One region of the Microbacterium sp. MMO-35 genome, then DNA from elsewhere that is predicted to be linked to it. Evidence: predicted binding sites of a transcription regulator. Region 1 holds the regulator's gene; the other holds the start of a gene.

What was found. The regulator LexA, encoded in region 1, represses DNA repair genes until DNA is damaged. The targets are predictions, from matches to a motif close to TCGAACANNTGTTCGA.
Region 2: the regulator LexA is predicted to act here: its motif matches at 5,339-5,354, upstream of WFJ01_RS13675 (HNH endonuclease signature motif containing protein).

Annotation. Positions count from the first base shown of each region.
Region 1 is NZ_JBBCVH010000013.1:20,910-36,597, forward strand. Features, by position in the region: gene ftsX (permease-like cell division protein FtsX) at 1-723, shown strand, start outside; gene smpB (SsrA-binding protein SmpB) at 775-1,251, shown strand; gene WFJ01_RS17745 (S9 family peptidase) at 1,282-3,183, opposite strand; gene WFJ01_RS17750 (methylenetetrahydrofolate reductase) at 3,331-4,296, shown strand; gene metE (5-methyltetrahydropteroyltriglutamate--homocysteine S-methyltransferase) at 4,332-6,653, shown strand; gene lexA (transcriptional repressor LexA) at 6,798-7,484, opposite strand; gene WFJ01_RS17765 (LysM peptidoglycan-binding domain-containing protein) at 7,810-8,166, shown strand; gene WFJ01_RS17770 (histidinol-phosphate transaminase) at 8,265-9,350, shown strand; gene hisB (imidazoleglycerol-phosphate dehydratase HisB) at 9,347-9,949, shown strand; gene hisH (imidazole glycerol phosphate synthase subunit HisH) at 9,946-10,596, shown strand; gene priA (bifunctional 1-(5-phosphoribosyl)-5-((5-phosphoribosylamino)methylideneamino)imidazole-4-carboxamide isomerase/phosphoribosylanthranilate isomerase PriA) at 10,707-11,453, shown strand; gene WFJ01_RS17790 (SseB family protein) at 11,437-12,258, shown strand; gene WFJ01_RS17795 (DUF1844 domain-containing protein) at 12,284-12,670, opposite strand; gene infC (translation initiation factor IF-3) at 12,994-13,605, shown strand; gene rpmI (50S ribosomal protein L35) at 13,696-13,890, shown strand; gene rplT (50S ribosomal protein L20) at 13,923-14,309, shown strand; gene WFJ01_RS17815 (TrmH family RNA methyltransferase) at 14,393-15,193, shown strand; gene WFJ01_RS17820 (response regulator transcription factor) at 15,274-15,688, shown strand, end outside.
Region 2 is NZ_JBBCVH010000006.1:91,117-106,804, forward strand. Features, by position in the region: gene phnE (phosphonate ABC transporter, permease protein PhnE) at 1-1,291, opposite strand, end outside; gene phnC (phosphonate ABC transporter ATP-binding protein) at 1,288-2,169, opposite strand; gene WFJ01_RS13660 (phosphate/phosphite/phosphonate ABC transporter substrate-binding protein) at 2,348-3,274, opposite strand; gene WFJ01_RS13665 (GntR family transcriptional regulator) at 3,447-4,193, shown strand; gene WFJ01_RS13670 (EamA family transporter) at 4,250-5,146, opposite strand; gene WFJ01_RS13675 (HNH endonuclease signature motif containing protein) at 5,420-6,718, shown strand; gene WFJ01_RS13680 (tryptophan 2,3-dioxygenase) at 6,956-7,747, shown strand; gene WFJ01_RS13685 (amidohydrolase family protein) at 7,751-8,638, shown strand; gene WFJ01_RS13690 (kynureninase) at 8,635-9,882, shown strand; gene WFJ01_RS13695 (histidine phosphatase family protein) at 9,944-10,567, opposite strand; gene WFJ01_RS13700 (DUF5684 domain-containing protein) at 10,587-10,982, opposite strand; gene aspS (aspartate--tRNA ligase) at 11,120-12,919, shown strand; gene WFJ01_RS13710 (GNAT family N-acetyltransferase) at 13,097-13,621, shown strand; gene WFJ01_RS13715 (hypothetical protein) at 13,733-14,185, opposite strand; gene WFJ01_RS13720 (ABC transporter substrate-binding protein) at 14,361-15,506, shown strand; gene WFJ01_RS13725 (ABC transporter permease) at 15,503-15,688, shown strand, end outside.

The DNA.
Region 1 (15,688 bases):
TCGGTCTCCACGTCGCCCGGGTGCGTCGGCGGCGTCGCGACGGAGGATCAGATCAAGGCCGTCCAGGCCGAGCTCGACGGCGACACGCTGAAGCCGCTGATCGCCAAGAGCTCGTTCCAGACGGCGGACGAGGCCTACCAGGAGACGCTGAAGCTCGTCGGCAAGGACTACGCCGGTGTGCTCACCCCCGATCAGGTCAACGCCGTCTTCAAGGTGAACCTCAAGGACCAGACCCAGTCGGCCGTGATCGCGGAGGCCTTCAGCGGCCTCAAGGGCGTGGACGAGGTGAAGGACCAGCTCGAGTACCTGGATCCCCTCTTCAACGCGCTCACCGTCGCGACGTACATCGCCGTCGGGATCGCGGTGCTGATGCTCATCGCGGCCGTGCTGCTGATCGGCACCACGATCCGATTGTCGGCGTACGCGCGACGGCGGGAGATCGGGATCATGCGCCTGGTCGGAGCGTCGAACCGCTTCATCCAGACGCCGTTCGTCCTGGAGGGCGTGTTCGCCGCCGTGATCGGTTCGGTGCTCGCGAGCGCCGCGGTGCTGCTGGGCGTCCACTTCGGCGTGCAGGAGTACCTGACGAAGCGGGTCGCGTTCATCACCACCTGGGTCGGCCTCAACGAGGCGCTCCTCGTCGTCCCGGTGCTGATCGGCATCGGCGTGATCCTCGCGGCGCTCAGCGCCGGGTTCGCGATCCGCCGGTGGCTCCGCGCCTGATAGGCTGACAGGCTGCCGTGCGCCCGCGCGGCGCAGAATCAGGAGATCGCCATGCCCAGGGAACGCGGGGAGAAGGTCATCGCGACCAATCGTCGCGCACGTCACGACTACAACCTCGAGAAGTCGTACGAGGCGGGACTCGTGCTCACGGGCACCGAGGTGAAGTCGCTGCGCCAGGGGCGCGCCAACCTGACGGACGGATACGCGTTCATCAAGGGCAACGAGGCGTTCCTCGATGCGGTACACATCCCGGAGTACTCGCAGGGGCACTGGACGAACCACTCGGCCAAGCGGATCCGCAAGCTCCTGCTGCACAAGGAGGAGATCGCGAAGCTCTCGCACGCGGTCTCCGCCGGTGGCTACACGCTCATCCCGCTGCGCCTGTACTTCTCGGATGGGCGCGCCAAGGTCGAGATCGCCCTCGCGAAGGGCAAGCGCGAGTACGACAAGCGGCAGACCCTGCGTGAGCGTCAGGACACCCGCGAGGCGGAGCGCGCGATGCGCTCCCGCAACCGCCTGGGGGAGTGACCTCTTCGCGCGCGGGCGTCTGAGCCCGAGCTACGGGGCAGGATCGAACCCGAACACCTCGCCGAGGAAGCGCAGTTCGGCCTCCGCCGCGGCGATGATCGTCTCCGCCCGCCGGAATCCGTGCCCCTCTCCGGGGAACAGCAGGTACTCGTGCCGCACGCCGCGCGCGGCGAGCGCATCGCGGATCGCCTCGGACTGCGACGGCGGGACCACCGCGTCATCCGCCCCCTGCAGGATCAGCACGGGCACGTCGATCCGGTCCGCGTGGGTGAGCGGCGAGCGGTCGATGTACGTCTGCTCGGCCTCGGGCAGCGGCCCGACCAGTCCGTCCAGGTAGTAGCGCTCGAAGTCGTGCGTCTCCTCCGCGAGAAGGCGGAGGTCGACGACCCCGTAGCGATCGATCCCCGCGGCGAACACCCCGCCGCGCACGAGTGCGGACAGCACGGTCCATCCGCCGGCGGAGCCGCCGCGGATGGCGATGCGCGCCGGGTCCGCGATGCCGGCGTCGGCGAGACCCTGCGCCGCGGCGAGGACGTCGTCCACGTCGACGACGCCCCACTGGCCGTCGAGCCGCTCGCGGTAGGCCCGGCCGTACCCGGTCGACCCGCCGTAGTTCACCTCGAGCACGCCGATCCCGCGGCTGGTGAACGCGGTGATCCAGCTCGCCTGGGCTCCCGTCGCGTGCGCGGTGGGGCCGCCGTGCACCTGCACGATGTACGGGGGAAGGACGCCCGGCTCCGCACTGACGTCGGGGTTGGCGGGCGCGTGGTCGAACGCATGCACGGGGCCGTGCGGTCCCGTGAAGGTCACCGCGCGCGCCCCCGGCACCCAGGCCGGATCCACCGCGTCGCCGGCGCGGACCGCCCGAACGGTGCCGGCGTCGACGTCGAGCTCCCAGAGACCGGGGGTGACCCGCCGCCCCTGACCCGTGACGAGCACTCGGGAGCCACGGGCATCCTCGAGGCTGAGGTCGGCGTCGAACGGCACGTCCAGCTCGCGGAGGAGCGCGCCGTCCCGGTCCAGCAGGACCAGCGAGTCCGAGCCGTTCGTCCGGACCGCGAGGATCCGTCCGTCGTCCAGGATCCGGAACCAGCGCTGGCCGAGCACCCAGAGCCCGCCGCCGGTGTCGGCGTCGGCGCGCGAGAAGTCCTCGCGGGTTGCGGGGGGTGTCGGGATCGGAGGCGCCGGCTGCGCGCCGATGCGTGCGCGGTGCAGATTCCACCGGCCCGTCGCATCATCGGCGAACAGCAGCTCGTCATCCGAGACCCATTCGGGCTGCAGCGCCGCCCGGCTCGGGATCGCGCCGTCGGCGCCCGAGGCGAGATCCACGACGCAGGCGAGGGCGGCGTCCCAGGGCATGCGCGTGTCCGGCCAGACCACATAGGCGAGGCGGGATCCGTCGGGTGAGAGCGCGGGGTGGGCGTAGAAGCCGCCGTGGGAGACGATCACGCGGACGGCCTCGTCGTCCTCCGCCCCGGATCCGTCGACGGGGATCTCCACGATGGCACGCACATGCGGGTCGGGGCGCAGGTCCTCCCGCACGGCGAAGAGACGCCCCTGCTGCAGCCGGAGTCCTCCGTACTGCGCTCCCGAGGGCGTCAGCGGTACGGGTGCGACGGCTTCCGGATCCCACCGGCGCACGCGCTGATCGTCGCCGTCGACGAAGAACAGCGTGCCGTCATCTGCCACGGTCCACGCGCCGCCGCCGTACTCGTGCACGCGGGAGCGCGCGCTCCACGGCGCCGGCAGCACCTCGTGCACCGTGCCGTCGGGCGCGGTGCGGAGCACGCGCATGCGTCCGCGCTCCTGCGGCACCGACTCGCTCCACCAGATCCCGTCCGCGGCGAACCGTGCGCCGTCGATCCGCACGCCGGCGGCGGCGAGGTCGGCCGAGGTCAGCGGGGAGGGCCAGGAACCGTGTGCAGAGCTCATGCTTCGAGCCTAGAAGAGCGCGCGGCGGGCGCGGGCGCGGATCCGGCCGGGTGCGGTTCGCGGAGAGCGCGACACATGATGAAACACAGAATGCGTCACCCCTCGGCGCCGCCTACCGTGGGGGGACCACCCCGATGCAGGAGAGAGATGTCCTTCGATGCGCCGCCGTTCGCCCCGATCGGGGTCGTCGCGCCGCGCGTGCCGATCTCCTTCGAGCTGTATCCGCCGCGCACCCCGGCGCCGGTCGAGGCGCTGCATGAGACCATCCAGCAGCTCGCCTCGGTGACGCCGCGCTTCATCTCCGTCACCTACGGCGCCGGCGGCTCCGTGGGGGGCCGCTCGCTCGACGTGCTGCGCTACATCCGCGAGCACACCTCGGTCGAGCCGCTGGCGCACCTCACCTGCGTCGGCAGCACGTACGCCGGGGCCTCCCGGCTGATCCGGGAGTTCCTCGACGCGGGGATCCTCAGCTTCCTCGCCCTGCGCGGGGATCCGCCGATCGACGAGAGCGCGCCGTTCCTCGGCGACCTGGAGAGCTCGGCTCAGCTCGTGCAGCTCATCGACCGGGCGCAGGCCGAGCGTGCGCCCTACCAGGAGCGCCCCATCCCCGGCGTCCCGGGCGCCGTGCAGGTGACCCCGCGCCGCAAGGTGAACATCGCGGTCGCCGCCTATCCGAACGGGCACCCGCGCTCGACCTATCGGAACCAGGACATCGACGCGCTGCTGGCCAAGCAGGCGGCGGGGGCGACGCTCGCGATCACGCAGCTCTTCTTCCATCCCGACGACTACTTCGCCTTCGTCGAGCGGGCCCGCCGCGCCGGGGTGACGATCCCGATCCTGCCCGGGATCATGCCGATCACCTCGCCCGCCCGGCTCCGCCGTGTGCTGGAGCTCAGCGGCGAGGAGCTGCCCGCCGAACTGTCCATCGCGCTCGAGGTCGAGCCCACCGCCGAGGGGCGCACCGAGATCGGCATCGCCCAGGCGGCCGCCCTCGTTCGCGAGCTCGTCGACGGCGGCGCACCCGGCGTGCACCTGTACGCCTTCAACCAGCACCGCACCGTGCTCGACGTGCTCGAGAACGCCGGCGTGCTCCAGACCGTCGGCGCGCGCTGAGCCGCACCTTCCCCCTTCCGTCAGAGAGGACCGTCATGACCGCATTCCCCGAGGGCACCGTCCTGGGCTACCCCCGCATCGGCCGTCGCCGCGAGCTCAAGAAGGCCGTCGAGGCGTTCTGGGCCGGGCGGATCGACGAGGCCGAGCTCGAGCGCACCGCCGCCGAGCTGCGCGCGACCACCCGGGAGCGCCTCGCCGCGCAGGGGCTGGGCCGTGACGACTCGGCGATCCCCGAGTCGTTCTCGTACTACGACCAGGTGCTCGACGCCGCCGTCACGGTCGGCGCGATCCCGGCGCGCTTCGAGGATCTCCGCTCCGAGGACGGCACGATCGGCCTGCCCGCCTACTTCACCGTCGCCCGCGGCGAAGGCGAGCGCGCGCCGCTCGAGATGACGAAGTGGTTCGACACGAACTACCATTACCTCGTGCCGGAGATCGGCCCCGACACCGTGTTCTCGCTGTCCAGCGACCGCATCGTGCGCCAGGTGCAGGAGGCGGCGGAAGCCGGCTTCCGCACGCGTCCGGTGGTCGTCGGCCCCGTCACCTTCCTCGCCCTCGCCAAGGCGGCCGACGAGGCGCCCGCGGGCTTCGACCCGCTGTCGCGCCTGGACGACCTGCTGCCGGTGTACGCCGAGCTGCTCGGCGCGCTCAAGGCCGCGGGTGCGGAGTGGGTGCAGCTCGACGAGCCGGCCCTCGTGAGCGAGTCCCTGCCCGCCTCGGTCGCCGAGCTCGGCGCCGCCGCCGCACGCGCCTACGGCGTCCTCGGCGGGCTCGCCGAGCGCCCGGCGATCTTCGTCGCCGCGCCGTACGCGGCGCTCGACGCGAACCTCGAGGTCCTCGCCGGGGCCCCGATCGAGGCGATCGGCCTCGACCTGGTGCGCGGCACCGTGCCCGCTGCCGTCCCCGGACTCGCGGACAAGGTGCTCGTCGGCGGCGTGATCGACGGTCACAACATCTGGCGCGGCGACCTCGCTGCGGCCTTCGACACCCTCGAGGCGCTGCGCGGTCTCGGCGCGGCCGGCGTCTCCGCCGCGACCTCCACGTCGCTGCAGCACGTGCCGCACGACGTCGAGGACGAGACGAAGCTCGATGCCCGGCTGGTGAGCTGGCTCGCCTTCGCCGACCAGAAGGTCGCCCAGGTCACGACCCTCGCCACGGGTCTCGCCGAGGGCCGCGACGCGATCGCCGCCGAGCTCGACGCCGCGTCCGCCGCTCTCGCCGATCGCCTGAGCGCCTCCGGCGTGCGCGTCGAGGCCGTGCGTGCGCGGACCGCGGGCCTCACCGAGGGCGACTTCAGCCGCGGGGACTACGACGCCCGCGTCGTGGCGCAGGAGAACGCGCTGAACCTGCCCGCGCTGCCGCTCACCACGATCGGATCCTTCCCGCAGACCGGCGAGATCCGTCGCGCCCGTGCGCAGTTCACCCGGGGCGAGATCACCGCCGACGAGTACGACGGCTTCCTCCGCGACGAGATCGGCCGTGTCGTCGAGCTCCAGGAGGAGCTGGGCCTGGACGTGCTCGTGCACGGCGAGCCCGAGCGCAACGACATGGTGCAGTACTTCGCCGAGAACCTCGACGGCTTCGACGTCACCGAGAACGGCTGGGTGCAGTCCTACGGATCCCGCGCCACGCGTCCGTCGATCCTGTGGGGGGACGTCTCCCGCCCCGCGCCGATCACGGTCGCCTGGTCGCAGTACGCCCAGTCCCTCACGGCGAAGCCGATGAAGGGCATGCTGACGGGTCCCGTCACGATCCTGGCGTGGTCGTTCGTGCGCGACGACCAGCCGCTCGCGGAGACCGCGAACCAGGTGGCGCTGGCGCTGCGCGACGAGATCGCCGATCTCGAGGCCGCCGGCATCGGCGTGATCCAGGTCGACGAGCCGGCGCTGCGCGAGCTGCTGCCGCTCAAGAAGGCCGACCAGCCGGCCTACCTCGACTGGTCCGTCGCCTCGTTCCGTCTCTCCACCGCCGGTGCGGAGACCGCCACGCAGGTGCACACCCACCTCTGCTACTCGGAGTTCGGCGTGGTCATCGACGCGATCCGCGCTCTGGACGCCGACGTGACGTCGATCGAGGCCGCCCGCAGCCGCATGGAGGTCGTCACCGACATCGCCGCCTCGGGCTTCGACCACGGCATCGGCCCGGGCGTCTACGACATCCATTCGCCGCGCGTGCCGGAGACCGCCGAGATCGAGACGCTGCTGCGTCGCGCCGTCGAGGAGATCCCCACGCGTCAGCTCTGGGTCAACCCGGACTGCGGCCTGAAGACGCGTGGCTACGAGGAGACCAACGCCTCGCTGCGCAACATCGTCGAGGCCACCCGTCGCGTCCGCGAGGACGTGTCGGTCGCGGTCTGACCGTGTAGGTCGTCCTGCTCGTCGAGGCCCCCTCACAGCGCCGAGGCCCCCTCTCAGATCCGGATCTGAGAGGGGGCCTCGGTGCGCAGAGGGGGTATCGGCGCGGATGGCGCGATGGCGCGATGGCGCGATGGCGCGTGAGGATCAGACCGCGCGCAGCACGGCCACGACCTTGCCCAGCACGGTCGCGTCATCGCCCAGGATGGGCTCGAACGCGCTGTTGCGCGGCAGCAGCCACACGTGACCGTCGCGGCGGCGGAACGTCTTGACGGTGGCCTCGCCGTCGAGCATCGCGGCGACGATCTCGCCGTTCTCGGCCGTGCCCTGGGAGCGCACGACCACCCAGTCCCCGTCGCAGATCGCGGCGTCGATCATCGACTCGCCGGAGACCTTCAGCATGAACAGGTCGCCCTTGCCGACGAGCTGGCGGGGGAGGGGGAAGATCTCCTCGACCTGCTGCTCCGCCGTGATCGGCACACCCGCCGCGATCCGGCCGACGAGCGGCACCAGGGCCGCGTCGCCGACCGACGGCGCCGTGTCGGCGGGGTTCTCCGTGGAGGTCCCCGGGAGGTCGATCAGCACCTCCATGGCGCGGGTCTTGCCGGCGTCGCGGCGCAGGTAGCCGCTCAGCTCGAGCTGGCCGAGCTGATGCGTCACGCTGCTCAGCGACTTGAGGCCGACGGCGTCGCCGATCTCGCGCATGCTCGGCGGGTAGCCGTACCGGGCGATCGAGGTCTGGATGACCTCGAGGATCGCCATCTGCTTCGCACTGAGGCTCTTGCGGCGCCGCGTCCGCGGGGCCTCGGAGCCGGGGGTCGCGCCGTCGCTCATGCCATCTCCTTCGTGTGCGTCCGGCCTTCGCGGAGCCGTTCGATCCCGCCTGTCCGGGGGCGGCGGTTCGAATGTCGGTGGTCCGTGATGGGGTCTTGTTATCGAAACCGTATCCGAGACCGGAGCGGAATCGGTAGATCTGTTCGAGCGTGTCGATGAATTCGGATCCCCGATTTTCGAAGAACGCTTGACAGATGTTCGAACTCGAAAGTAGTTTCGGAACGTAGGTTCGCCTCTCCAGAGGCCCAGACCCCCGGAAGCTCACACAGAGGAGCTATCGGGATCCGGGGAGAGGCGGACCCGCACACAACAGAGGAGAAGCACCATGAGCAGCATCACCTTCGCCGCACCGGTCCCCGCCACGCGTCTGCGGATCACCGCCCGCGGTCGGCGCGTGCTGGCGGCGCTGGTCGCGCTGCCGGTGGCCGCCGGGATCGCCTTCGCCGCACTGAGCGGGGGATCGGCTCTCGCCTCGGGCGAGCACACCGCGGGAGGCGCGTTCGCGACGGTCACGGTGCAGCCCGGGGACACGCTGTGGTCGATCGCGGGCGAGATCGCACCCGACGCGGATCCGCGCGACGTCGTGGCTGACATCTCCCAGCTCAACATGATCGGCGGCGGCGTGATCGAGGTCGGTCAGCACCTGGCGATCCCCGCGCAGTACAGCGCGACGCAGCGCTGACTCGCACCGCGCCGGACTCGGCACCCGTGCTCCGCCGGAGCTCTGCAACCGCCGACATCTGTGCGCCGGTGCACATCCGAGCCGCCTAGCATGGCAGGGTGACTGCCTCGCTCGACGACTTACCCCTTCGTGACGACCTCCGCGGGCTCCGCCCGTATGGAGCCCCGCAGGCGCCGCTGCCCGTGGCGCTGAACGTGAACGAGAACACCCATCCGGTGCCCGAGAGCGTCGCGAGCGACATCCTCGACGACATCGCGGTGGCGCTGCGCGACGTGAACCGCTACCCGGACCGCGAGTTCACCGAGCTCCGGGAGGCGTTCGCGGGCTACCTCGGCCACGGCCTCGAAGCCTCGAACATCTGGGCGGGCAACGGATCCAACGAGGTGCTCCAGCACATCCTCCAGGCGTTCGCCGGTCCCGGGCGCACGGTTTTCGGCTTCGCCCCGACGTACTCGATGTACCCCCTGCTGGCCCAGGGGACGGGTGCGACCTGGGTCGCCGGCACGAGGCACCCCGACTACGAGATCACCGTCGACGAGGCGGTCGCGCAGGTGCGCGAGCACGACCCCGACGTGATCCTGCTCTGCGCGCCGAACAACCCCACCGGGACGCCCCTTCCGCTCGAGGTGGTCGAGGCCGTCTACGACGCCGCCCGCGGCATCGTCATCGTGGACGAGGCGTACCAGGAGTTCGCTCCCAAGGACTCGCCCTCCGCGCTGTCCCTGCTCGACGGGCGGCCGCGGCTGGCCGTCTCGCGCACGATGAGCAAGGCCTTCGCCTTCGCCGGGGCGCGGGTCGGCTACCTCGCCGCGGACCCCGCGTTCATCGACGCGCTCCGTCTGGTGCGGCTGCCCTACCACCTCAGCGCGCTGACCCAGGCGGCGGCGATCGCGGCGCTGCGCAACGCGCCGATCATGCTGGGGATGGTCGATGAGATCGTCTCCCAGCGGGATCGCATCACCGCGACCCTCGAGGCGCTGGGATACGCACCGCATCGCTCCTGGTCGAACTTCGTGCTGTTCGGCGGCGTGACCGACCCCGCCGCGACCTGGCGCGCGCTCTACGACAAGGGGGTCCTGATCCGTGATGTCGGGATCCCGAATCACCTGCGCGTCACGGCCGGCACCGAGGCCGAGACCACCGCGTTCCTGGACGCGCTCGCCTCGATAGGATCGGCCTCATGACCGCTCGTTCCGCCCGCCGCACCCGCTCCACCTCCGAGTCGACGATCGAGCTCGAGCTGAACCTGGACGGCACCGGTCAGAGCCACATCGACACCTCGGTGCCCTTCTTCGATCACCTGCTCACCGCGTTCGCGAAGCACTCGCTGACCGACCTCACGGTGCGCGCCTCGGGCGACATCCACATCGACGCGCACCACACGGTGGAGGACGTCGCGATCGTGCTCGGCCAGGCGATCCGGGAGGCCCTCGGCGACAAGAGCGGGATCTCCCGCTACGGCGATGCACTCGTGCCCCTGGACGAGGCGCTCGTGCAGGCCGTCGTCGACATCTCCGGGCGGCCGTACCTCGTGCACGAGGGCGAGCCGGCGGGCTACGAGCACCACCTCATCGGCGGTCACTTCACGGGTTCCCTCGTGCGGCACGTCTTCGAGGCCATCGCCTACAACGCCGCCCTCACCGTGCACGTGCGCGTGATCAGCGGCCGCGACCCGCACCACATCGCGGAGGCCGAGTTCAAGGCGTTCGCGCGTGCGTTCCGGCAGGCGAAGGCCCTCGACCCGCTGGTGGTCGGTGTGCCGTCGACCAAGGGCGCCCTGTGAGCGCGTCCGCCGAGGGGCGTCGCCCCACCGTCGCGGTGTTCGACTACGGCTCCGGCAACGTGCACTCGGCCGTGAAGGCGCTCATCCGCGCCGGCGCGGACGCCCGGCTGACCGGCGATCGCACGGAGGCCCTCGAGGCGGACGGACTCGTGGTCCCTGGTGTGGGCGCGTTCGCCGCCGTCCGCGAGGCCCTGGCCGCTCACCGCGGCGATGAGATCATCGAGCGTCGCCTCGCCGGCGGTCGCCCGGTGCTGGGGATCTGCGTCGGCATGCAGGTGCTGTTCGCCGGCGGGGTCGAGCGCGGGGCCGAGGTCGACGGGCTCGGCGAATGGCCGGGAGTGGTGACGGAGCTCGATGCTCCGGTGCTCCCGCACATGGGCTGGAACACCGTCGAGCCGGACGAGGGCAGCGTGCTGTTCCGCGGCATCGAGCACGAGCGGTTCTACTTCGTGCACTCGTTCGCCGCGCAGTCCTGGGAGCTGGAGGTCATGCCCCCGTTCCCGCAGCCGCGGCTCACCTGGGCGGAGCACGGATCGCGATTCCTCGCGGCTGTCGAGAACGGACCGCTCTCGGCCACGCAGTTCCACCCGGAGAAGTCCGGCGATGCGGGGATCCGGCTTCTGGGCAACTGGATCTCCACGCTCTGACCTCCGCGGCCGTGCGGCGGAGGGGATTGGTGCCCCACCGTCGCCCCGACTACTCTCTTCTCTCGTGCCGAGCCTGCAGCGGGCCGGCGCACCGTGACCCGAAGGACGACATGAACGAGTTCGCGCAGTCCCCCTCCCTGACCCTCCTCCCGGCCGTCGACGTGGCCGGCGGTCAGGCCGTGCGCCTGACCCAGGGCGAGGCCGGAAGCGAGACCAGCTACGGCGATCCGCTCGACGCGGCCGCCGAGTGGGTCGACCAGGGCGCCGAGTGGATCCACCTCGTCGACCTCGACGCGGCGTTCGGCCGCGGCAGCAACGCGCCCATCCTGCGTCGCGTCATCAAGCAGTTCCGCGGTGTCAACGTCGAGCTCTCCGGCGGGATCCGCGACGACGCGAGCCTCGAGGCCGCGATGGAGTCGGGCGCCGCCCGGATCAACCTCGGCACGGCCGCGCTGGAGAACCCCGAGTGGGCCGCCGATGTGATCGCCCGGTACGGCGACGCGGTCGCGGTCGGCCTCGACGTCCGCGGCACGACGCTCGCGGCGCGCGGCTGGACCAAGGAGGGCGGCGACCTCTGGACGGTGCTGGACCGCCTGGAGGACGCGGGCTGCAGCCGCTACGTGGTCACGGACGTGACGAAGGACGGCACCCTCAAGGGCCCGAACCTCGACCTGCTCCGCGAGATCACCGCGCGCACCCCGAAGCCCGTCGTGGCCTCGGGCGGCATCGCCAACCTCGACGACATCGCCGCGCTGCGCGAGCTCGTGCCGCTCGGCGTCGAGGGCGCGATCGTCGGCAAGGCGCTGTACGCCGGTGCGTTCACCCTGGCCGAGGCGCTGGATGTCGCCGGATCCTGACGACACCGCGTCCGCGGCGTGCGACCACGACCACGGCCCGCACGCCTCGGCCGGGACCGGAGACTCCGCCGGCGTGCCCTGGGCCGGTCGCTCGTTCCAGGAGAACACCCGCGCCGGTGACGACGGGTCGGCGGATCCGGCGCTCTGGGATGCGCTGACGCGCTTCCGCGCGGGGGAGGGCTCCCAGGTCGAGGTCGTGGACGCGTTCCGCGCCGCGCGCGTGCTGGTGCCCCTCGTCGCGGAGAAGGGCGAGGAGGGTGTCGCCCCGTCCGGCCTGACCGTGGACAAGACGCAGGAGCTGTCGCTCGTGACGGTCGCGTCGCCGGACGGACGCACGGTCCAGCCGGCGTTCACGAGCGTCGACACCCTGCGCGCATGGGACCCCGTGGCGCGCCCCATCCCGGTCGAGGCCGCGCGGGTCGCGCTGTCTGCGTCGTCCGGCGACGCCGAGCTGATCGTGCTGGATCCCGGATCCGCGACCGAGTTCGTGCTGCGCCGCCCCGCCGTGTGGGCGGTCGCGCAGGGCCAGCCCTGGGAGCCGAGCTTCTTCTCGCCCGAGGTCTACGCCGGGCTGCAGGCGAGCGTCGGCAGCGAGCTCGCCGTGATCGACGTCGCCGTCTCGGCAGGCGACCCGGACGCGCGGCTGCGCGGCCCCGAGCTCGTGGTGACCCTCGAGCTCGTGCAGGGCATGGACCGCGAGACGCTGGACGCAGTGTTGGCGCGTCTCGCCCAGCGCTGGGCCGCGGACGACCGGATCGCCGTGCTGGTCGACTCGCTCACGGTGCGGCTGCGCGCCGGCGTCTGAGCTCCGCCCCGGAGGGCGGGCCCGGTCAGGTGACCGGGCCGGTCCACTTCTCGCCCGGGCCCTGACCGATCGGGTCGGGGATCACCGACGCCTCGCGGAAGGCGAGCTGCACCGAACGCAGGCCGTCGCGCAGTGAGCGCGCGTGCATGTCGCTGATCTCCGGTGCTGCGGCGGTGATGAGCCCGGCGAGCGCGTTGATGAGCTTGCGGGCCTCGTCCAGGTCCTTCTGCGACTCAGGGTCGTCGGCGAGGCCGACCTTGACGGCGGCGGCGCTGAGCAGGTGCACGGCGGCCGTGGTGATGACCTCGACGGCGGCGACGTCGGCGATGTCGCGGGCCGCTCCCGCGGCGCCGTCATCGGTCGTGGAGACGGGGGAGACGTGCTCGTGGCCGTCGGGCGCGGGAGTGCTCACTGTGCCGGCTTTCCGAAGGTCTTGCCTTCTGATAGACTTCTGCGGGCTCCGGGGCTTAGGCCCCGGCACGAAAGAGGATTCACTTCCCACCCGCGCTTGCCGCTCAAGGCTACCGGGTCCAGCACTCCGCCGATTCACGTCGGTAGCCCGAGTCATCTCGGGAGGCACCGCGCAGCGACAGCTGTGCAGGCGTCAGGGTGCCGCCGGCGTCTGAGTGCCGGCGGGTGGGACGATTCCGCTTTCGCCCGTGATCCGTCCGGATCGCGGTGGCCGAAACCATCGTCTAAGGAGTCCGCATCAGCGATCCCCGCACCAATGAGCGCATCCGCGTCCCCGAGGTCCGCCTCGTCGGTCCCGCGGGTGAGCAGATCGGCGTCGTCCGCATCGAGGCCGCGCTGCGTCTTGCGCAGGAAGCCGACCTCGACCTCGTCGAGGTGGCCCCGAACTCGAAGCCTCCCGTGGTCAAGATCATGGACTACGGCAAATTCAAGTACGAGGCTGCGCAGAAGGCGAAGGAAGCTCGCCGCAACCAGGCGAACACCATCCTCAAGGAGGTGCGCTTCCGTCTGAAGATCGAGGCGCACGACTACACGACCAAGCTCAAGCGCGCCGAGGGCTTCCTCAAGTCCGGCGACAAGGTCAAGGCGATGATCCTGTTCCGCGGTCGCGAGCAGTCCCGTCCCGAGCAGGGCGTGCGGCTCCTCCGCAAGTTCGCCGAGGACGTGGCCGAGTTCGGCACGGTGGAGTCCAACCCCACCATCGACGGACGCAACATGGTCATGGTGATCGCCCCGCTCAAGAACAAGTCCGAGGCGAAGGCCGAGCAGAACGCGGTGCGCGACGCGCAGCGCGCGGCCAACAAGCAGGCCGCCCGCGACGCCAAGGCGCCCGCGGCGCCGAGCGCCCCGGCCGCACCGGCCGCACCGGCTGAGTGATCCGCCGGATCCCGTAGCCCCACACAGACCTCCCGCTGCATGCGGGCAGAACCCTGTCGCCCACCTGGGCGCCATACGAAGGAAGAGAAGATGCCGAAGCAGAAGACCCACTCGGGTGCCAAGAAGCGCTTCAAGATCACCGGCAGCGGCAAGCTGAAGAAGCAGCAGGCCGGCATGCGCCACAACCTCGAGCTGAAGTCGAGCCGTCGCACCCGCCGCCTCAACCAGGACCAGGTGCTGTCGAAGGCAGACGCCAAGGTCGCCAAGAAGCTCCTCGGCCGCTGACGCGCCCGATCGCACGATAGGAATACACGAAAATGGCTAGAGTCAAGCGCGCCGTCAACGCTCAGAAGAAGCGCCGCGTCATCCTCGAGCGCGCCTCGGGTTACCGTGGCCAGCGCTCGCGCCTGTACCGCAAGGCGAAGGAGCAGGTCACCCACTCCCTCGTCTACGCGTACCGCGACCGTCGCAAGCGCAAGGGCGACTTCCGTCGTCTGTGGATCCAGCGCATCAACGCCGCTGCCCGCCAGAACGGCATCACGTACAACCGCTTCATCCAGGGCCTCGGTCTCGCCGGCGTCCAGGTCGACCGCCGCATGCTCGCCGAGCTCGCGGTGAACGAGCCGGCGACCTTCGCCGCTCTCGTCGAGACGGCCCGCAAGGCTCTGCCGGCGGACGTCAACGCGCCCAAGTCGGCTGCGTAAGCACGGTTCCTGAGCCCGTCGAAGGGCTCGAAGGGGCGTCGTCCGTGAGGACGGCGCCCCTTCCGTGTCCCTAGACTGTGAGCGTGCTGGAGAATCCCCGATCCCCGCGCGTGCGCGCCGTCGCCAAGCTGACCAAGCGCAGTGCCCGAACCGAGACCGGCCTGTTCCTCCTGGAGGGCCCGCAGGCGGTCCGCGAGGCGCTGTCCTACCGCCCGGACGCGATCGTGGAGCTCTTCGCGACGCCGACCGCATGGGACCGGCACACCGACCTGCGTCATGCCGCCGCCGAGGCCGACGTGCGCCTCGAGTACGTGACCGAGTTCGTCCTCGCGGCGATGGCCGACACCGTCACCCCGCAGGGCGTGGTGGCCGTCGCGCGGCAGACGCCGACATCGGTCCGCGACATCTTCGCCGCATCGCCGCGCCTCATCGCGATCTGCGAGGAGGTGCGCGATCCCGGAAACCTCGGCACGATCATCCGCGCCGCCGACGCCACCGGCGCGGACGCCGTCGTGCTCACCGGTCGCACGGTCGACCTGTACAACCCGAAGGTGGTGCGCTCGACCACGGGATCCCTGTTCCATCTCCCCGTCTCTGTCGGGGGCGATCTCGCCGACGTCGTCGCCCGCGCACACGCCGCGGGCCTTCAGGTGGTCGCCGCCGACGTGAAGGGCGACGATCTGCTCGCGGCGCGGGCGGAGGGGGCGCTGGCCCGGCCGACGGCGTGGCTGTTCGGCAACGAGGCGCGCGGCCTCGAGGACGACGCGCTCGAGCTCGCGGACCGGGCGCTGCGGCTCCCGATCTTCGGCCGCGCGGAGTCGTTGAACCTCGCGACCGCGGCGAGCGTGTGCCTCTACGAGAGCGCGTTCGCGCAGCGCGCCTGACCGGCTTCCCCGGCCGGGACGGCTGATACCGTGGTGCGGATCCGGTCGACGGAGCCGGGGCACGCGAGGGGACGGCGTTCATGAAGATCCTGATCGTCGAGGACGACGAGCGCGTGGCGGACGCCCTCGCCGGATTCCTGGGCCGCGCCGGCTACGCGGTGGAGCGCGCCGGCGACGGACGCGGTGCGCTCGAGATGCTCGGCACCGACACCGAGGCGGTCATCCTGGACCTCGGGCTCCCGGACATCGACGGGATCGAGCTGTGCCGTCGCATCCGCACGGTCAGCGGCGTGCCGATCCTCATCGCCACGGCGCGCAGCCAGGTGCACGAGCGCATCCGCGGGCTGCGGGCCGGGGCCGACGACTTCCTCGTCAAGCCGTACGACGTGCAGGAGCTCCTCGCCCGCATCGAAGCGGTGACGCGCCGCAGCCAGGCGATCGGCGGGGGGCTGGGCCAGGTCGGCATCGACATCGACGGCGTCCGCATCGACCTCG
Region 2 (15,688 bases), on a different contig from region 1:
GCAGGAACCGGGCGGTGCCGCGCACCGTGCCGTTCGGGGCGACGTTGCGCGCCGCGAAGGATCCGAGCAGCAGCGAGGGCAGCAGGGTCAGCACGGTGGCGGCGAGCGCGATCGCGATCGTGTCGCGCATGGCGCCGAGCATGACGGCGGTGTCGTAGTTGCCGAAGTCGGGCGGCCAGAACTTCGCCGCGGTCTCGGGGATCCTCGCCCACACCGTGATGAGATCGCTCCACTGGATCCGGCACACGAGGAGGCTGCCGATCACGATCGCGACGGCGATCCCGCCGGCGATCGCGTTGCGGCGGCGCTCGCGGGTCCACGGGCGCCGCACGGCGGTCTCCGGCGTCGCCGCCCAGGCCGGCTTCGCAGCGGGGGCTGTGGCGCTCACGGCACCGGCGCGCCGGCCCAGACGCGGATGCAGGATCCGGTCGATCCACGAGCGCGTCTGCGCGGTCTCGCCGAGCATCGCCCCGCGCACGGCGCTGGAGACGATCTCCATGACGACGCAGAGCACGAAGATCACGAGGGCGATCCCGAGACCGCGTCCGTAGTTGAGCGCCTTGAACGCGTAGGACATCTCCAGGCCCAGGCCCGCGACGCCGACGTAGCCGAGGACGACGCTGCCGCGCAGGTTGATGTCGTTGCGGTGCAGGACGGTCGCGACCCAGCTGGGCAGCACCTGCGGGAGGACCCCCGCGGTGAACTGCTGCAGCTTCGTGCCCCCGGCTGCGCGGATCGCGAGGCGCGGCCCCTCGTCGATCTGCTCAATGGCGTCGGCGAACATCTTCGAGATCATGCCGATCGAGTGGATCCCGATCGCGAGGATGCCGGGGAGGGTCCCCAGCGAGAACATCAGCACGAACGCCATGGCCAGCACGACGTCGGGGATCGAGCGGGTGAGCACGCCGATGAAGCGGGCGATGCCGCGCCAGACCGGTCCGGGCGTGGTGTTCGCCGCGGCGAGGTAGGCGATCGGCACCGAGAGCGCGGCGGCGACGAGCGTGCCGACCAGCACCAGCCCGACGGTGAGCGCGATCAGCCAGAGCAGATCGAGGGGCGCAGGGAAGGTCAGGGCTCCCACACGGGTCATGAAGCGCTGCGCGTTGCCCCAGCTCGACAGGACGCCGGAGAGCGAGAAGCCGCTCTGCACGAGCGAGGCGACGCCGAGCCCGGCGAGCACGACGAGCACGAGCGATGCGGCGATGCGCTCCGGCGAGATCCGGGGCCGCGGCGCCCGGGACAGCAGGCCGCCGACGTAGCCCTCGCGGCGCGGGGAGGCGACCGCGGTCATGCCTGCGCCCCGGCGGCGGCCGACGCCACGGCCGCCGCGCCTGTCGCCGCGTCGGCGGGCGTCGCGATGCCCTGCGCGATGAGCTCGGTGGTCACGGCGGTGAGGTCGGCCGTGGTGGTGGCGACCCGGCCGTAGATCTCCATGACCTCGGCCTTGCTGAGGCCGGTGGTGGAGGTGTTCAGGACGACCTCGCCGTGGCGCAGCCCGACGATGCGGTCCGCCCAGCTGATCGCGAGGTCGACCTGGTGCAGGCTGCACACCACGGTGAGGCCCTGGTCCGCGGCGATCTCGCGGATGAGCGCCATGACCTGGTCGCTCGACTCCGGGTCGAGCGAGGCGACGGGCTCGTCGGCGAGCAGGATCTCGGGGCGCTGCATGAGCGCGCGGGCGATCGCGACGCGCTGCTGCTGGCCGCCGGAGAGGGTGTCGCTGCGCTGGTAGGCGCGCTCCAGCAGGCCCACGCGCTCGAGGTGGCCGAGGGCGCGCAGCTTCGCATCCCTCGAATAGCCCCAGAGCCCGAGGCGCGGACCGCGCACGGACGAGAGGGATCCGGTCAGCACGTTCTCCAGCACGGTCAGCGAGGGCACCAGCTCGAACTGCTGGAAGATGAAGCCGACCCGGCTGCGGAGGCCGCGCAGCGCCTTCCCCTTCAGCGTCGGGACGGCCGATCCGAGCACCTCGACGGTGCCGGAGGTCGGGGTCTCGAGGCCGTCGAGGTGGCGCAGCAGCGTCGACTTGCCGGATCCGGACAGACCGAGGAGCACGACGATCTCGCCGCGCGCGACCTCCAGGTCGGCGCCCGTGAGGGCGGTGGTGGCGCCGAACCGCTTGGTGACGCCGGAGAGGCGGATGACCGGCTCCGTGGTTGCCGTGCTCATGATGTTGCGCTCCTGGGTGTGTACGGGGTCGTTGAGCGAGGACGCGGGAACGGCGACCGAGACGGAACGCGGTGCTCTCGCATCCGACCGCGTTCCGTCTCGCGAAGACCTGCACCGAACGAGCAGCGCGAGTCGACGTGTCGCTCGACGACCCCGTTCGGGGGCGTGATCGGTCAGATCACTTCTTGCACTGGTCGGCCTTGGTCTTGTCGCAGATGTCGCGGATGATGTCGTAGTACTTGTCGTCGACCGGCTTGGTCGCGTAGAAGGTGGCCTTGAACGCGTCGCTGTCCGCGCCCTTGATGCCGGCCTTGACGATGTCGTCGATGGTGACCTCCTTGAGGGCGGTCACGACCTTGTCGGCGGTCTCCTTCGGCAGCGCCGAGCTGTAGACCAGCGGAGCACCGGGGACCATCGTCTTGTCGACGACGGTGACCTTGTCGCTCTTGGCGACCTCGGAGTCCTCGGCGAAGCCCGCCTCGCACTCCGTGCCCTCGCCGACCTTCTGCACGCTGACGTCGTGCTTGCCTGCGAAGACCGGGGTGACGTCCGTCTTGGGGTCGATGCCGTCCTTGAGCAGGTTGTAGCTCGGGAACAGGTAGCCCGAGGTCGAGGACGGGTCGACGAAGCAGACCTTCTTGCCCTTGAAGTCCTTGATGGAGGTGATCGAGGAGCCCTTCGGCACGATGGCCTCGGAGTAGTAGCCCGGCTCCTGCCCCTGCTTGGTGACGATCGAGGAGATCGGGGTGAGCTTCGCGCCGGCGTTGGTGGCCGTGATGTAGGTGAAGCCGGAGAAGGAGGCGACGTCGACCTTGCCGGCGACGGCCGCCTCGATGAGCGCCGCGTAGTCGGTGGACTCGTGGTACTCGACCTTCTTGCCGGTCTCCTTGGCGATGTAGTCCATGAGGGGCTGGTAGTTGGTCTGGGTGTCGACCGAGTCGGGCACGACGCCGAAGACGAGGGTGTTCGCGTCGACGGCGTAGCCGCCGTTTGCAGCAGCGGGCGCGTCGGTGCCGGTGGCGGCGCCGGCGGCGCCAGAACATGCGGCGAGGCCGAGGGCGAGCACGGCGGCGCCGGCTGCGACGGTGAGAGCGCGAAGCTTCATGAGGACCTTTCGGGTTCTGGTGCGGAGGGGATCCTCGAAGACTCTCTCAAGCTCACGGCCGAGATGTATACCTACCTCGGCACTGTTCCCCGACTGTTCACCCGCGATTCGCCTGCATGAACACTGCTGGAACGAGGGTGCGCTCACCGAGGCGACGAAGTAGTATGCCTATGTGCCCGAGGTTGTCTACACCCAGATCGCCGACGATCTGCGCGCCCGGATCGCCTCCGGCCGCCTCCGCCCCGGCGACGCGGTGCCGACGGAAGCGGAGCTCGCCGAGCGCTGGAGCACCTCGCGGGGCCCGATCCGCAACGCGCTGGCCGCGCTCCGCGCCGAGGGGCTCATCGAGACCGCGCGCGGAAGGCCCGCGCGCGTCGTGGAGCGCAAGGCGACCCAGGCCGTGGACGTGTCGGTGCCGTTCACGCGCTGGGCCCGCGAGCTCGGCGCCCGCCCGGGCGCCCGCACCCAGGAGCTGAGCCTGCGCCGAGCCGGACCCGAGAAGGCTCAGTCCCTCGGGGTGGATCCCGATGACACCATCGTGAGCGTCGTGCGACTGCGCTTCCTCGACGACCGCCCCACGATGCTCGAGCGGCTCTTCTACACGGAAGAGGTCGGCCGCCTGCTGTTCAGCGTCGACACCGATGCGATCTCGATCACCGAATTCCTGGCATCGCAGGGCCACCCGATCGTGGGCCTGCAGCACGAGATCGACGCCGTCGCCGCGGACGAGCAGGATGCGGCGCTGCTGGAGGTCGTTCCTGGCGCCCCGATCCTGCGCCTCAGCCGCACCTCGCGCGACGCCGACGGGCGCATCTTCGAGGCCAGCGAGGACCGCTATCTCTCCCGCATCGTGCGGTTCACGGTCTCCGGATCCGGCATCTCCTCCGACGGGCAGTACCTGCGCGCCGTGGGCGGCTGAGCCGTCCGCTGCGGGCCCGCGCACCCCTGACGACCCCCGGGTCCCGGGCAGCGCGCTCACACCGCCAGCAGCGCGATCCCGGCCACGACGATCGCCGCGGCCCCCACCCGCCAGGCCGGGCGCCCCTCGCGCAGCACGAACGCCCCGAACAGGCTCACCAGCACCACGCTCACCTCGCGCAGCGGCGCGACGAGCGCCACGGGAGCGATGCGGATCGCCTGCAGCACGAGGATGTACGAGAGCGGCGAGAGGATCCCGAAGGCCAGGATCCGGCGCCATCCGAGGCGTCCGAACGCGGCGAGCGCCGCCCAGCGCCCGCGCACCGCGAACGAGTAGAACGGGATCTGCATCGCGGCGGTGCCGACCATGAACGCGACCGGCGAGAGGCCGTGCGCCCGCACCACGAAGGCGTCCCAGATCGTGTAGACGGCGATCGTGACTCCGGTGAGGAGGCCGAAGAGCAGCCCCGGGTCGATGCGGCGTCGTCCGGGTGCCGGCAGCGGATCCGGGATCGCCGGGGCCGGAGAGCCCGCCCGGTCCACGAAGCCGATCGCCACGATCCCGATGATCACGACCGCGACGCCGACGAGGGCGACCGGCGCGGGCCGCTCGCCGAACAGGGTCATCGCGATGATGACCGAGAGGAACGGCCCCGTCCCGCGCGCCGTCGCGTACACGGTCGAGAGGTTGCCGACGCGGTAGCCGTGCTGCAGCACGACCATGTAGGTCACGTGCAGCACGCTCGAGACCAGCACGCCCAGCACGAAGCCGCCGACGTCCCCCGTGCCGATGCCGCCGGTGAACGGCACGACGCCGATCCAGACGAGCGTGCTGGAGACGGCGCCCCACCACAGGAAGGGGTAGCCGGCGCGGCTGACGCCGTGCGCGAGCACGTTCCAGCCCGCGTGGGCGATGGCGGCGGAGAAGACGAGGACGAGAGCGACGAGCGACATGGGAACCTTCGGTCCGGCGCGGGCGCGACGGACGTGGTTCCTCCAGGCTTTTGTCCGTTCAGATGACGTCGGGCCCACGAAGGCCCGACGTGGCGCCGCTCGGACCAGTCGGGCGGACCCCGGAACCCTAGGCGCTGTCACGGGACAGCCTAGCGACGCCCGCGCGACCCCGTGGATCCGCGATTCGATCCGTCATACGGATGTACGAAACCGGTTGTCCACAGATCCCCTCTTCCCCCCTCCAGCATCGATGCTGCGTTCTAGATTGGAACCATGGAACCCACCCTCGACCACACGCTTCGCCGTAGCGCGGCGCTGGTCGAGGAGTGCGCGCAGATCGACCGCGAGATCTCCCGGCTGCAGGCCAGGAAGGCGGAGAGGCTGGCCGAACGGGTGCGGCTGCTCCTCGTTGAGATCCGCCCGGGGCAGGACGGTTTCGAGCAGGCCGAACGATCCATGATCAGCGAGCTCTCCGCGGGGCTGCGCATCACCGCCTACGCCGCTGCGAAGCAGCTCGCCAATGCGCACACCCTGCAGGAGCGCCTCCCTGGCACGCGTGAAGCCCTCGCCGCCGGTGCGCTCACGCTGGCGCACGCCGACGTGATCGTCGAGGCCGCGCGCGATCTCCCCGCCGGGGACGATGCCGTGGCGGCCGCCTACGAGACGGCGGTCGTCCCCTACGCCTCCGCGGAGACCCGCGCGCGCACGAAGGCCTTCGCCGAGAGCGTCGTCGCCGCCCTCGCGCCCGCGACCGTGCAGGAGCAGCACGACCGCGCACAGGATCAGCGGCTCGTCACGGTGACCGACGAGGGCCGCGGACAGGCGAGCCTGCACGTCACGGGCCCCGCTGTGCTCATCCACTCCGCGTACGACCTGGTCACGCAGGAGGGCCATGCGATCCTCCGCGCGGCGAAGCAGGACGGCGCGGACCCCGATCCGCTGGGCGACGCACGCACCCTGGATCAGGTGCGCTGCGACCGGATCCTGCTGCGCCTCCTCACCGGCCGCGTCGACCACGACGCCGACATCCTCGAGAGCATCCGCCCGACGGTGCAGGTCACCGTCAGCGCCGCCACCCTCGCGGGGATCGACGACCGCCTCGCCGAGCTCGACGCCCACGGCCCGGTAGACGCCGATCTCGCGCGCGACCTCGCCGCGTCCGCCGCCTCCTGGCGACGACTGCACCTCGACGACGCGGGGATGATCACCCGCACCACCGCCTATCAGCCGACCGCGGCGATGCGGCGCCATCTCCGCGCCCGAGATCGCACCTGCCGGTTCCCTGGCTGCCGCAGACCCGCGCGCAGGTGCGAGATCGATCACACCTACGACCACGCCCGCGGCGGCCCCACCGCGATCACCAACCTCGCGTGCCTCTGCGCCACCCACCATGCCCTCAAGCACCCGGACGTCGACGCGAGGTGGCGCTGGACTGCGCGCCAGCGCCGGGACGGGACCATCGTCTGGACGACCCCCGCCGGCGTCGAGTACTCGGACGCGCCGCCGCCGCGGGTCATGTTCGTGGCGCAGGACACGACCGAAGAGGACTCCGCCCGCACGGCCGCCGCATGACCGCGGGCGGAGACAAGCGCGGGCGAGAACGAACACGGGCGGAGGTCCTCGCCTGCACACTCGCGCAGCCGATGGCACGTGCAGCGAGACGGATCAGGGGGGCGGGGCGATGGCTCCGATCACAGACGCTTCCGAAGCGCCGATGAAATACTGGAGACGTACACGACGAGGAGGTCGCCGGTGGCGGACAACGAACGCGCGCTCGAAGAGGGCATCGTCACCGATCTGAAGGATCGGATGACCTACGGCTCCTATCTCGACCTCGACCGGCTCCTCGGCGCACAGCATCCGGTCAGCGTGCCGCAGCACCACGACGAGATGCTGTTCATCATCCAGCACCAGACCACCGAGCTGTGGCTCAAGCTCGTGCTGCACGAGCTCGGCACCGCCCGCGACCGGCTCGCCGAGGACGACCTGCGGTCGGCGCTCAAGCACATGGCCCGGGTGAAGCACATCCAGGAGGTGCTCACCCAGCAGTGGTCCGTGCTCGCCACCCTGACCCCCACCGAGTACGCGGAGTTCCGCGGCGACCTCGGCAACTCCTCCGGCTTCCAGTCGGTGCAGTACCGCGCCGTCGAGTTCGCCCTCGGCAACAAGAACGAGCGGATGCTCGGGGTGTTCCGCGATCACGCCGAGAACCTCGCGATGCTGACCGCGGAGTGGGAGCGCCCGACGCTCTACGACGAGTTCCTCCGGCTCGCCGCGCGACGGGGGCTGCCGGTCCCCGCCGAGATCCTCGAGCGCGACGTGCGGCAGCCGTATCGCATGCACGAGTCGCTCGTGCCGGTGCTCACCGCGATCTACGAGAACCCGCACGAGCACTGGGACCTGTACGAGGCGTGCGAGGAGCTCGTCGACGTCGAGGACAACTTCCAGTTCTGGCGCTTCCGGCATCTGCGCACCGTCACGCGCACGATCGGCCGCAAGGTCGGCACCGGCGGATCCAGCGGGGTCGACTTCCTGCAGCGCGCCCTCGATCTCACCTTCTTCCCCGAGCTGTACGCGGTGCGCACCGAGATCGGGCGGTGACCGATGGCGGAAGCCCTCTCCATCGGCGGGTTCACCGATCATCACGTGCACCTGCAGCTCGTGGACGTCGGCCTGCTCGAATCCAGCAGGCTCGGGCGCGGCCTCGACCTCGGGTCGGATCCGGTGCAGATCGCGCGGATCGCCGGCGCGGTCTCGGAGCGCTTCGGTCATGACCCGCACGGCATCGCGATCTCCTACGCGGGTGCGTTCCTGACCCCCGCCGGCGGCTACCCCTCGGATCGCTCCTGGGCGCCCGCCGGATCCGTGCGCGAACTGGACGACCTCGACGGCGCCGTCGCCGCCGTCGCCGAGATGAAGGCGGCCGGAGCCTCCGTCATCAAGATCGCGAGCAACAGCACGGCGGGGCCGGTCTTCAGCGACGAGCTCGTGGCCGGCATCGTCCGCGCCGCCGACGAGGCGGGGCTGCCGGTCGTCGCGCACGCCGAGGGGCCGGGCGAGGCCCAGCGGATGCCGCGGCTGGGCGTCCGCGCCCTCGCGCACGCCCCCTTCACCGAGCGGCTGAGCGATGACGAGGTGGCCCGCCAGGCGGGACGGATCGCCTGGATCTCCACTCTCGGCATCCACGAGGGCGAGGCGCGCGAGATCGCGATCGACAACGTGCGCCGCTTCCACGCGCACGGCGGCACCGTGCGCTACGGCACGGACATGGGCAACGGCGACACCCCGGTCGATCTGAACCCCGCCGAGGTCGGCGCGCTGCGCGAGGCCGGCATCCGCGGCGCCGCGCTGATCCGCGCGCTGGTGCCCGTCGCGGCGACCGCCGGCCGGCGGTTCCTCCTGCCCGCCCGCGACGCCGACCCGTTCGACGTCGAACCGGTCCACCTCGAACCCGTCCCCCTCGAACCCGCCGAAACGGAAGGCACCCGATGAGCGACCCCACCGCCCCCGCCGACACCACCGCGGAGCTGCTCGCGGCGGCGCGCGCCCTCGACGCCGCCGATCCGCTGCGGGCGCACCTCGACGCGTTCGTGGAGGCGCCGGGCGTGCAGGCGTACCTCGACGGCAACTCGCTGGGGCGGCCGCTCGCCGTCGTCCCGGAGCGGCTCGCGGCATTCGTCCGCGAGGACTGGGGCACGCGCCTCATCCGCTCCTGGGACGAGCAGTGGATGGACCTGCCGGAGCGGCTGGGCGACCGGATCGCCGAGGTCGCCCTGGGCGCCGCCGCCGGGCAGACGATCGTCGCGGACTCGACGAGCGTGGTGCTCTACAAGCTCATCCGCGCGGGTGCCGCGGCGGCCGGCGAGGGCCGCACCGAGATCGTGATCGAAGAGGGCAACTTCCCGACCGATCGCTTCATCGCCGCCGGCGTCGCGGCCGAGCTGGGCATGGAGCTCGTGTGGGTGCAGCCGGATCCGGTGCACGGCGTCACGGTCGACGACCTCGCGCCGGTGCTGTCGCAGCGCACCGCGCTGGTCGTGCTCAGCCACGTCGACTACCGCTCCGGCGCCCTGGCGGACATGGCGGCGATCACGGCGCGGGTGCACGAGGCGGGCGGCCTGATCCTCTGGGACCTGTGCCACTCGGCGGGATCCGTCCCGGTGCGGCTCGACGACAGCGGCGCCGATCTGGCCGTCGGCTGCACGTACAAATACCTCAACGGCGGACCCGGCTCCCCGGCCTTCGCCTACGTGCGCCGAGACCTGCAGCCGCACATCCGTCAGCCGATCCAGGGCTGGTGGAGCGCCGCCGACATCTTCGCGATGGGCCCGCAGTACGCGCCGACCCCGGGCATCCGGCAGCTGCTCAGCGGCACGCCGCCGGTGACGAGCATGCTCGCCATGCAGGCGATGCTCGATCTCATCGCCGAGGCGGGCATCGAGGCGGTGCGCACGAAGTCGGTCTCGCTCACCGACTTCGCGGTGCGCGCCGCGGACGAGCTCCTCGTCCCGCTCGGCGTGCGGCTGCTCAGCCCACGCGACAGCGCCCTGCGCGGCGGCCACGTCACGATCGGCCACCCCGACTTCCAGCCGGTCACGCAGGAGCTCTGGGGCGAGGGGGTCATCCCCGACTTCCGGTTCCCCGACGGGATCCGGCTCGGCCTGTCCCCGCTGAGCACCTCGCACGAGGAGACGCTGCGCGGGGTCATCGCCGTACGCGACGCGCTCACCCATTGAGTCGTCCCCCTCACCACGAGCCATAGGCCGTGGTGAGGGGGACGACTCGACAAGCGGGGCCTCAGACCGCGCCGAGGTCGATGCCGGCCGGGGCGGGCTCGGCGTAGTCGACCTCGCGCCACACGTCGCCGACGCGCTCGAACGAGGTGATGCTCGACAGCGCGCAGCGCCGCGTGCGGGGGTCGTGCCGCAGCGGGAGCCCGGCGACCGACAGGTGCGTGATCCAGATCGGCGCCTGGTGCGACACGAACACCACGTCGCCACCGGGCGCCTCGTGCCAGGCCTCGTCCATCGCGGCGCGCATCCGGTCCGCGATCGACGCGTAGGGCTCGCCCCAGCTCGGCACCGACGGACGGCGCAGGTGCCGCCAGTTCCAGGGGTTCATCAGGGCACGGCGCATCCGCGTGCCCTCGAACACGTTCCACGGCTCGATGATGCGATCGTCGAGCCGTGGCGCGAGGCCGAAGGCGGCCGTGAAGGGCTCCGCCGACTCCTGGGTGCGCTCGAGCGGCGAGCAGCGCAGCGCCGAGACGGGCCGGTCCAGCCCGGCGAGGTGGTCGGCGGCGGCCTGCGCCATCCGCCGACCGGCCTCGCTCAGGTGATAGCCGGGAAGACGCCCGTAGAGCACGTGGTCGGGGTTGAAGACCTCGCCGTGCCGGACGAGGTGCAGTCTTTCCGCGGCCATCGGTATGCGAGGTCCTCGCTCAGACGCGACGGTACTGGGCGGATCCGAACCCGATGATGAAGTAACCGATGAACGAGAACAGCCACAGCAGGAAGAACGAGAAGGCCCCGCCCTTGCCGAAGTTCTTGCCCAGCTTGATCGCCACGATGATCGACATGACGATGTTGACGATCGGGATGAGGTAGAGCAGCACGAACCAGCCGCTCATCCCGGCGATCTTGATCAGGAAGATCAGGTTGACGATCGGGATGATGGCGAGGATCCCGGGGTGTCCGGCCTTGGTGAAGACCTTCCACAGCGCGATCACGACGATGACGTAGAAGATCAGCGCGAAGATGCTGGTGGTGCCGGAGAACAGCCCCGCGTAGATGTTGCCGGCCGCGTCGGTGGGGTCTTCGGTGGGGAGGATGTGCATGGGGAGCGCCTTCCAGGGGATCGGTCGAGGGGTGGTGCTGCCGCGAGTCTAGTGATCCGCATCGCCTCCCCACGAGGCATCCGGCCCGTCCCCGTAGAATGACGGGGATCCCTTTTCCCTAGTTGGAGGCGTAATCCGTGCTTCGCACCCACACGGCAGGCTCACTGCGAGCCGAGCACATCGGTCAGACCGTCACCCTCGCGGGGTGGGTCGATCGCCGTCGTGACCACGGAGGAGTCGCCTTCATCGATCTGCGCGATGCCACCGGCATCGCCCAGGTGGTCATCCGCGACGAGGAGACGGCGCGCCCGCTGCGCAGCGAGTTCGTGCTGCAGGTGACCGGCGAGGTCTCGCGCCGCCCCGCGGGCAACGAGAACCCGAACCTGCCTTCCGGCGAGATCGAGATCGTGGTGCAGGACGTCGTCGTGCTCAACGAGTCGGCGCCGCTGCCCTTCCAGGTGTCTTCGGGCCTCGCCGAGGCCGACCCGGTCGGCGAGGACGTGCGCTTCAAGCACCGCTACCTCGACCTGCGCCGCCCGGCCTCGATCGCGCCGCTGCAGCTGCGCTCGAAGGTCTACAAGGCGCTGCGCGACGTGCTGCACGAGCGCGAGTTCACCGAGGTGGAGACCCCGACCCTCACCCGCTCCACCCCCGAGGGCGCCCGTGACTTCGTCGTGCCCGCGCGCCTGCACCCCGGCAGCTGGTACGCCCTGCCCCAGAGCCCGCAGCTGTTCAAGCAGCTGCTCATGGTCGGCGGCGTCGAGAAGTACTTCCAGATCGCGCGCTGCTACCGGGACGAGGACTTCCGCGCCGACCGTCAGCCCGAGTTCACCCAGCTCGACATCGAGATGGCCTTCGTCGATCAGGAGGACGTCATCGAGATGATGGAGGCCGTCATCCGCGCGATGTGGGCCACCATCGGCGTCGAGGTGGAGACGCCGCTGCCGCGCACGACCTACGCGGACGCGATGGCGAAGTACGGATCCGACAAGCCCGACCTGCGCTTCGGGCTCGAGCTCGTCGAGGCGACCGAGTACTTCTCCGAGACCACGTTCCGCGTGTTCCAGGCCGACTACGTGGGCGCGGTCGTCATGCCCGGCGGCGCCTCGCAGCCGCGCAAGGCCCTCGACGCCTGGCAGGACTGGGCCAAGCAGCGCGGCGCCCGCGGGCTCGCGTACGTCCTGTTCAACGAGGACGGCACGCTCGGCGGACCCGTCGCGAAGAACCTCAGCGAGACGGAGCAGGCGGGTCTCGCCGCGCTCGTCGGCGCGGCACCGGGCGACTGCGCCTTCTTCGCCGCCGGATCCGCGAAGGACTCCCGCGCCCTGCTCGGGGCCGCGCGCGTCGAGATCGGGCGCCGTCTGGGTCTGCTCGACCCCGACGTGTTCGCGTTCACCTGGGTCGTCGACGCCCCGATGTTCGAGCCGGCGGCCGACGCCGTCGCCTCGGGCGACGTCGCCGTCGGCGCGGGCGCCTGGACCGCCGTGCACCACGCCTTCACCGGCCCCAAGCCGGAGTTCGAGGCGACCTTCGACACCGACCCCGGATCCGCCCTCGCCTACGCGTACGACATCGTCTGCAACGGCTCCGAGCTCGGCGGCGGATCCATCCGCATCCACCGCGAGGACGTGCAGAAGCGCGTCTTCGAGGTCATGGGCATCTCGGACGAGGTCGCCCAGGAGCAGTTCGGCTTCCTGCTCGACGCGTTCAAGTTCGGCGCTCCCCCGCACGGCGGCATCGCGCTCGGCATGGACCGCGTGCTGCAGCACCTCTCCAAGACCGAGTCGATCCGCGAGGTCATCGCATTCCCGAAGACCGGCAACGGCTTCGACCCGCTCACCGCAGCGCCCGCCCCGATCACCGCGGAGCAGCGCAAGGAGGCCGGCGTCGACGCCGTCGCGGAGGCCGACGAGGAGCCCGCGCCCGCCCAGGCCTAAGGCCCCGCACCGGGCGCCAGGCTCGGAGATGTGCGCTTCGCTCGGATGGATTCCGCGATTCCGTCCGAGCGAAGCGCTTTTCTCCGTGCGAAGCGGACAGGGCGGCGCCCGCCGGGTCCGCGCCGCACGCCGGAGCCCCGCGCGGCGCCCGCCGGGCGCCCGTGACAGGATCGAGACATGCTCGCCGACCTCACCCTGCCCGTGCCGATCCAGACCGGGATCGGTGTCGTGACCCTGCGCCGTGCTCGCCCCGACGACACCGCTGCGATCGTCGCGCTGCTCGCCGACGACGCGATCAGCGCGGCGCGCGGCGACACCGCCTCCGACGACGACCTCCCCGCCTACCGGGCGGGCCTGGAGTCGGTGCTGGCCGACGGATCCAACGATCTGCTCGTCGCCGAGCACGACGGGACGGTGGTCGGCACCTTCCAGCTCACGCGCATCCCCGGGATGTCCCGTCAGGGATCCACCCGCCTGCTGGTCGAGGCCGTGCGGGTGAGCTCGCAGCTGCGCTCGGGCGGCGTCGGATCCGCGCTGATGCGGTGGGTGATGGACGTCGCGACCGCCGAGCTGGGCAGCCCCCTCGTTCAGCTCACGTCGGATGCGCAGCGGGTGGACGCGCATCGCTTCTACGAGCGGCTCGGATTCACCGGCTCCCATCGCGGCTTCAAGTACGCCGCGCCCGCCCCCCGGGGTCGTTGAGCGAAGACGCCGAAGGCGACTGAGACGAAACGCGGCAATCGCGCAGCATCACCGCGTCTCGTCTCGCGCGGCCTGCGGCCGTGCTCGCGCAACGATCACGGCTCGGACCGTTCAGACCTCGTCGGGGTCCGACAGGTCCTCGATCGCGACAGGGGTGCGGCCGGCGAACATCACGCCGATGCCGTACTCCTCGCCGATCTCCAGGCCGCTCTCGGCGAAGCGCATCATCCAGGTGCCGTCCTGCCAGACCACCGCCTCCGGAGCGCCGAACGGCGGCTCCTCGGCCGCGAGCAGCGCCCGATCCGCCGCGGACAGTCCCGGATCCTGCAGCTCCTCGACCAGATAGCGGATGGCGGCCTCGCTGAGCGCGCCGAACTCGTCCACCACGCCCTGCGCCGTCTCCGTCGCCTCCGCGCTCGGCGCCTCGGCCGGCTCGACGACGATGCTCACCGTCCATCCGCCGTCGCCGCCCTCGACGCCCGCGGTCCAGCAGGCGACGTCCTCCGGCGCGTCGATGCGGATGAGGGTGGCGCCGTCGAGCTCGATCACGTCGGGAAGATCCATACTCCGATCCAACCAGCCAGGACACCACGACGGAAGCCGCCGGCGCGCGGGCGAGGCGGATCGGATCCCCGCCGTTCACGACGCGTTCATCCGTCTCCGTGATGCCGGTAACCCGGCCGCCGTACATTCCCTCTCGACCCGAACCGGCGCCCGCGCCGGACACCGAGAGGAAATCATGCCCATCAGCACCCGTCGTGCGCGCATCGGCGCCGGCATCGCGCTGGCCGCCAGCGCCGCGCTCCTGCTCTCCGCCTGCTCCGGATCCGCTTCGGCCGACCCCAGCGGCTCCGCCGGCACCGGCGCCAAGGCCGCCACCGCCACGTCCCTCAAGGACTTCGGAACCCTGGCCGACCTCGAGAAGGCGGCCGAGGCCGAGGGCAAGCTCAACGTGATCGCGCTGCCCCACGACTGGGCCAACTACGGCGAGATCCTCGACGCGTTCAAGAAGAAGTACCCGAAGATCACGATCAACGAGGCCTCCCCCGACGCGTCCAGCGCCGAGGAGATCCAGGCGGCGAAGACCAACGAGGGGCTCGACACGGCCCCCGACGTCTTCGACCTCGGTCTCACCGTCACGCTGCAGAACACCGACAAGTTCGCCGCCTACAAGGTCTCGACGTGGGAGGACATCCCCGAGAACCTCAAGGAGAAGACGGGCCTGTTCACCGGCGACTACGGCGGGTACATGTCGATCGGCTACGACTCCTCGAAGTTCCCCGAGCCCAAGACGCTCGCCGACCTCAAGAAGTCCGAGTACAAGGGCGCCGTGGCACTCAACGGCGACCCCACCCAGGCGGGCGCCGCGTTCGCCGCGGTCGGCCTCGCCACGGTGCAGTCCGGTGGAACGCTGGACGACTACCAGAAGGGCGTCGACTTCTTCGCCGATCTGCAGAAGGCCGGCAACCTGCTCAAGGTCGACGTGACGACGGCGACGGTCGCGAGCGGCGAGACCCCCGTCGTCTTCGACTGGGACTACCTGAACGCGGCGCACGTCAAGGACAACAAGAACTGGAAGACCGTCGTCCTGCCCGGCACCGGCTACGCCGGCTACTACAACCAGGCGATCAACAAGGCGGCCCCGCACCCGGCCGCCGCGCGCCTCTGGCAGGAGTTCCTCTACAGCGACGAGGGCCAGAACCTGTGGCTGAAGGGCGGCGCCCGCCCGGTCCGCGCGGACGCCATGACCAAGGCCGGGACGATCGACAAGACCCTCGCGGCCGCGCTGCCCGCCGCCCCCAAGGAGACCGTCGTGCCGACCGAGGCGCAGAGCACCGCAGCCGGCAAGCTGCTCGGCGAGAAGTGGGCAGCGGCGGTCCAGTGACCTCCACCGCCACCGCGGCTCCGGCCGCACCCCGCGCCGGGTCGAAGCCTCGTGCTTCGGCCCGGCGCGGGTCGTCCGTCCTCGCGGCCGTCGGCCTGGTGCCGTTCGCCGCCTACCTGCTGATCTTCCTCGCCCTGCCCACGCTGCTGGCCGTGGCGACCGGGTTCTTCACCCGGGACGGA